DNA from 2 places in the Bacillus sp. LQ01 genome. Region 2 is predicted to be linked to the other one. Evidence: a T-box and tRNA genes for the amino acid it is inferred to sense, from the RefSeq annotation. Region 2 holds a T-box; the other holds one or more tRNA genes.
The links. A T-box is a leader RNA that pairs with one kind of tRNA and senses whether it is charged. The one in region 2 lies ahead of ileS (isoleucine--tRNA ligase), so its partner is inferred to be a tRNA-Ile.

Region 1 (3,435 bases), on a different contig from region 2:
CAATACATGCCGCATAAATAAGTAATTTCGTGTATGTAACATTGAAAATAACTAAAAAGACGACAGCATATAAAATAATGCCTCCAAGTAAAATTGCTTTTTTTCGCCACTCCTTCTTTAACATACGAGCAACTAAGTAATAACATACAAAGGATACAGCAGAGTTCACTAAACTGTATTTCCCTAATGCGAACTCACTATTAGTTGCTAAATAAACATATACTGAAATGACAAAAATAAACGTTCCTTCTCTCAATCCTTGGAAAAAATGAGCTCGTGTAATCTTTCCCCAATTTTTATCAATCCGTCGTTCTTTCAATACTTGCACGATTTCATAACGCCCTTCACATTCTCTTTTAGATAAAAAGAAGCTTAAGACGACAGCAATTGCAAATAGAACTAATGAAAGAAAGAATATAACAGTATAGCCACTCCATTTCTCCATACGTGAAATTGTGTATCCTGCTGCTATTGGTCCAATCATCCCAGAGAAGGATGTAAGAAGTCCAAGAAACCCATTAAAGAAATCTCTTGTTTCTGGTTCTGTAATTTCAAATGTCAATAAGTTAAAAGCCAACCAGTAAAAACCGTATCCTACTCCTAAAAGAGCCCCCATTAATAGAATATACTGAGAAGCACTTTTCCCTGCTACTAAGACAACGATAAAAAAAATTGCGAGCGTTCCTACCCCTATTCGTAATAAAATCGAGCGATCGATACGTTTCGCTAATTTCCCCCCTACAAGAAATGTGAGAGGCTGTAATACCACGCTGGCTAAATTATACAAGCCAAGATTCACATAATTTTGTGTTTGTTTCCATAAATAAATATTTACAAACGTATTCGATAAAGAAATTGCGAGCGTGTATAAACCTCCTATAAGGAGCAATAACACTAAATCCCGATTCACTTCAACGTCACCAATTATATGTTTCCATTTCATACACAACTCTCCTTTACTTCATGTTCTAGTCTTCCAAAGACAAGCCCAATTATGTAAAAGGAAAGCATAGAAAAAAGCTAGGGGCTCTCCCCTAGCTTATTCTATATTTGTTACAATTATTTTGCTTCTTGGTAACGTTTTTCAGCAGCGTTCCAATCTACAACGTTCCAGAATGCACCGATGTAGTCTGGACGACGGTTTTGGTAGTTTAAGTAGTAAGCATGCTCCCAAACATCTAAACCGATAACTGGCGTTTTACCTTCAGTTAAAGGAGAATCTTGGTTTGGAGTGCTTGTTACTTCTAACTCACCATTGTTTACTACTAACCAAGCCCAACCAGAACCGAAGCGAGTTGCGCCAGCTTTTGCGAATTCTTCTTTGAATGCATCGAAGCTACCGAATTTTGCTTCAATTGCAGTTGCAAGTTCACCTACAGGTTGTCCTCCGCCATTTGGAGATAGGATTGTCCAGAAGAATGTATGGTTAGCATGTCCGCCACCATTGTTACGTACTGCTGTACGGATTCCTTCTGGTACTTCGTTTAAGTTTGCAACTAATTCTTCTACGCTTTTGTCAGCTAATTCTGCATGACCTTCTAAAGCAGCGTTTAAGTTTGTAATGTACGTGTTGTGATGTTTTGTATGATGGATGTTCATTGTTTCTTTGTCAAAGTGAGGCTCTAAAGCATCATACGCATAAGGTAAATTTGGTAATTCGTGTTTTGCCATTGTTATATTCCTCCCAGTTTATGTATTGCCACTTAAGTGACATACAACTTCATTCTACCCTAATTGCCATAGGGTGCAAACAAATAAATCACATTGTCTTGCTATCATTAAAGTAGCAAAATTCCCACTTCTTTTCAATTAAAATGCTCATATATTCCGTAAAAAAAGCTTCCTTCTACAAGGAAGCTTCCTGCTAACATAATAAACATGTGAAATGGATATGGACCCTGTAGGACTCGAACCTACGACCGGACGGTTATGAGCCGTCTGCTCTAACCAGCTGAGCTAAGGGTCCACAATTATGTATGTAACAACATATCAAATAAAGGAATTCCTATCGGATATGCTCTTTAAGAAATGTAAGATAAATTTACCATATAGAAAAGAAAAGTGTCAATTGTATTTTTCTTATTTAAAAGAAGAAAGTTAATAAAAGAAATTTAGTTATCTCCACTATATGTAAATATAATATATCTTGAGATTCTCTAGATTACTACGTTACAATGATTTTATACATACATAAAGGAAGTGAATCTATGTCCATATTTACCCAATTCGTAAAAAGCATATACTCGCCTAAAGATATGGCGCTATTCCGTTTTCAAAAAATCGGTAAAACCATTTTGTATATTATGCTACTTTGCTTAATTACTACTATTCCAAGAACTTTTTTGTACGGTAGTTTTATCCAAGATGGTGTAAGCATGGTAAATCAAGTCATCGATAAAGATTTACCTGATTTTAAAATTGAAAATGGCGAACTAAAAGCCGATATTGATCAACCTATTGAAAAAGAAGAAGGAAATGCACTTTTCGTATTTGATCCAAATTCAACAGACCTAGAAAAATATCAAAATAAAACAGGTTTATTTGTTTTAAAAGATAAAGTAGTCTCTATGGGAAATGGTCAAATACAAACGTATTCTTATAACGATTTGTTAGGTGCATCTCTTGAGAAAAAAGATCTACAAGAATTTATTTCTTTATTCGATAATATTTATCCAATTTTATTATTTGTTATTGGATTCTTAGTGTACCTATTCCAATTATTCATCACTTTTGTAGGTGTGACTTTACTTGCGTTCATCGGTTCTGCTATGAGCGGTCAACGTAAACTATCCTATAAACAAGTTTGGACACTAACTGCATACAGCTACACAATCCCAACAATCTTCTTTATGATTATGGATGCATGTAAGATTGTCGTACCTGGATCAACATTCATCTATATCGCAGTTGTTTTAATTGTTCTGTACTTAACGATTAAAGAAGTTCCAAAACCGAAAGAAAAATAAGAACGAAAAAAAATGCCTAAATAGGCATTTTTTTTTTGGACAAGCATATATTCCTAGCAAAGGAGTGAAGAATATGAAGAGATTAGGTATATTCCTATTCGTGCTTGTTCTCGGTTATATATTTTATTACGATATAAAAATCGGTACTTTACCGATGTTAAGTTCATATAAAAAAACAACTGCTGCTCAAACGATTAAAAAAGAAAACACAGACAGTCAGCAGAATAAAGAGAACAAAACAGAAAAAGAAACGGATGTATCTTATAAAACAATTGAAGTAAAAACTGGTGAGACAGTTCTTTCTATTACAGAACAAATTAGCAAGAAAAAAATTCCTTCCATAGAAAAAGTCATTGACGACTTTAAACAATTAAACAAAAGTACATCTGCTACAAAAATACAAATTGGAAAGTCTTATAAATTCCCCTTATATCAATAAGCTATCACTTAATCCTTGTCAATTACATAA
Region 2 (3,435 bases):
GTATATAGTGCTGATACTGCTAATAAACTATAAAACCAGCCGCGTGTTTGATCAATTCCTTCTGCAATAACATCCGCTGGAAACTGCTCTTCAAATAACTCTTTATTTTCAAATGGGTAATGATATTGTGCAAATGGCATAGAACCACTATCAAACCAAACATCAATCACTTCTGGTGTACGATTCATTGTGCCTCCGCATTTCCCGCAGCACACTTGTACTTCATCTACATACGGCTTATGCAATTCCAAATCTTCTGGTGTTTCTTTCGTACTATACTTTCTTAATTCGGCAATGCTCTTCGGTGCGAACTGATGATTGCAGCTTTCACATTCCCACACGTTTAATGGTGTTCCCCAATATCTATTTCGGCTAATATTCCAATCCACCATATTTTCTAAAAACTTACCAAAACGTCCATGTTTCATATGATCCGGATACCAAGTAACAGAATCATTATTTTGTAAAAATGTATCTTTAATTGCAGTTGTTCGGATTAACCAACTTTCTCCTGCATAATAAAGTAGTGGTGAATCACAACGCCAGCAATGCGGATAGCTATGTTCATATTTTTCTTTATGATACAGTAAACCTTCCTTCGCTAAATAACGAACGATATCCACGTCACAATCTTTTACAAATTTCCCTTTCAAAAATGGTACTGCTTCTGTATACTCACCTTTTTCATCTACAACGTGCAAGAATGACAATCCTTCACTTTGAACGACTCTATAATCGTCCTCTCCATATGCTGGAGCAATATGAACAAGTCCTGTACCACTATCTCCCGTTACAAAATCTGCTGCAATAACGCGGTAACCATTTGTAACTTCTTTCATCGGAAATGGCGCTGTATAAGATGTGTTTAATAATTCTTCGCCTTTATGAACAGATAATACTTCATAGTTCTCTTTTAATACTTCTTGTACACGTTCTTTCGCAACAATGTATACATGACTTTCTTGTTTTGCTTTAACGTATTCCATATTTGGATGGACAGCAAGCGCAACGTTTGCTGGAAGTGTCCAAGGTGTCGTTGTCCAACCTAAGAAATACTCATTTTCACTATCTTTCACTTTAAACTTCACAGTTGCACTTAAATCTTTTACTGTTTTATACCCTTGTGCAACCTCATGTGAGCTCAATGAGGTTTGGCAGCTTGGGCAGTATGGTGAAACTCTATGTCCTTTATATAACAATCCTTTTTCATGGATTGTTCCCAAAATATGCCATACACTTTCGATATATGGATTCTTTAAAGTTACATATGGATCATCCATATCTACCCAATAACCAATACTTTCAGTGAATTCACGCCACTGCTTCTCATATGTGAAAACACTCTCTTTACACTTTTGAATAAATGGTTCAATGCCATATTCTTCGATCTCATGTTTACCAGAAATACCAAGTTGCTTCTCAACGCCTAATTCTACAGGTAAACCATGTGTATCCCATCCCGCTTTTCTTAACACTTTATAACCAGCCATCGTTTTATATCTTGCTACTAAGTCTTTAATTGTTCGTCCAAGTGCATGACCTACATGCGGTAGTCCGTTCGCCGTTGGTGGTCCTTCATAAAATACGAAAGACTGTGCGCCTTCTCGATTCTGAATTGATTGTTCGAAAATATTTTGTTCGTTCCACTGTTTGCGAATTCGCATTTCTCTTCCTACAGCTGATTCTTTTACATCTACTTTTTCCATATACAATCACTCCTTTGAATATTTTAAAGCACACAAAAAACCCGTCCCTATAAAGTAGGGACGGGTTTACCCGCGATACCACCCTAATTCTATTAGCTTTTTCACTAATAGCACTTAGCAACGTACTATCATACGTGTTCTTTGTAACGGTAGACATCCGTCCGGGCTTACTTACTTTCAGCCTCGGCTCCTCGGAGATGATTTTCAAATAACGTCTGCACACCGGCTTTCAGCAATATACCGGCTCTCTGGAGAGCAGCTCACTATTTTACTCTTTCTCGTCTTCAGATTTGTATACTTTGTTAAAAGTTATTTTATGCCATTTAGCAACTAATTGTCAACTAATTCAAAATATATCCTTATCTTTTTTCCCTATTCTTATACAATTACTTTTCAAATTCTCGCAATGCTGCTAAATTTTCATCATCCTCAATAAGTTCAGCAAAGAATCCCGATTCATCCTCACGAAGGACAAATTCAAGCTCTTCCTTCGCCTCTTCATTTCTATTTAACTGCGCTAAATAACAAGCACGATCATATCTTGCTAACAAATCACTCGCGTCAATTATTAATACTTCATTTGTTATTTTTTCCGCCTTTATCGTTTGGCCGACACCATGATATGAAGATGCTAAAGAAAGAAGAATTGCTGTTTCATTTGGATGATGTACAGAAGCATTTTCTAATACATGAATTGCCTCTTCAAACCTTTCTTGACTTTGATATATTTCTCCTAAAGCAAGAAATGCTCTACTTACAAACGGTGTTTGCTCTGTTAATTGTAAGATAATCTTTTCTGCTTTTCTTTCTTCCCCTGCTTTAAAGAATACTTGTGCTTGCAGAAGAAGAGTATCATAATCATCTGGTAGTTCTCGAACCATTTGTTTCGTTAATTCCAAAGCATCTCTTAACATATCTTCTTCCTCGCACTCAACGAAAAGATTTACAAGTTGCTTCGCTACGTCATAATCCCATTTATTTTCTAGTGACGTGTGTAGAATCTCTATTGCTTCTTTATTCATCTCGACATTCTCATAAAATAGCGCAAATCGCTGTGCTGCCATACTATTTTTCGGATTTAACTTTAAAGAGATTTCATATAAATCAATTATCATAGTAACCATTGAAATTTCTTTCGCACGATTTTTCATACGATAAAAAGCTCTCGTAATGATAGATCGTTTCGGCTGTTCATGCAGCTGGCGTTCAATCCATATTTCCGTAACCGCAGCTGCAGCATACATGAATGCTGCACTTCTTTCTGCTTTTTTCACCTTTAATGTATGAAGAAAATCTCGTATGTTAGACAATTTTTTATGTTGCTCTACTGCTTTTACATAAACATCAAATATACGTTCATTATCAAAATCTTTTTGTATTACTTTCATTGCAACTTCAATTGCTTTTACATTTCTTTTTTTCACTAATACTTTTGCATAATGATATAGTACTTCTATATGCTCACCATCTAATTGTAGCGCGTATTCAATCTGTGCTTGTTCTTTATCTGTTTCATTCATCGCTCCATACACATATGCAATCGCATCTAAACGCCATATTTCAGGTACTTCGTCCGCTAATTGTTCTAGTTCAATCAGCAATTCTTCCTGAAGGTTCATTTCTACTGAAAGCTGTGCCAAATATTCCATATTAATATGCAACGGCTCTTCTTTCATCGCCTGAACCATATGACTTTGTTCTTTAGAACGGTTTTCTTCTTTTTCGTATA

Region 1: it encodes a tRNA-Ile, which carries the amino acid that the T-box ahead of ileS (isoleucine--tRNA ligase) is inferred to sense. The anticodon was not compared.

What each region holds. Positions count from the first base shown of each region.
Region 1 is NZ_JBYEZL010000002.1:572,433-575,867, reverse strand. It holds gene AC22L0_RS15355 (MFS transporter) at 1-943, opposite strand, end outside; gene sodA (superoxide dismutase [Mn]) at 1,060-1,671, opposite strand; tRNA gene AC22L0_RS15345 (tRNA-Ile) at 1,893-1,966, opposite strand; gene yqgB (protein YqgB) at 2,208-2,966, shown strand; gene yqfZ (protein YqfZ) at 3,040-3,405, shown strand.
Region 2 is NZ_JBYEZL010000001.1:1,311,332-1,314,766, reverse strand. It holds gene ileS (isoleucine--tRNA ligase) at 1-1,706, opposite strand, end outside; T-box leader at 1,760-2,000, opposite strand; gene AC22L0_RS06955 (bacteriocin-processing peptidase family protein) at 2,093-3,435, opposite strand, start outside.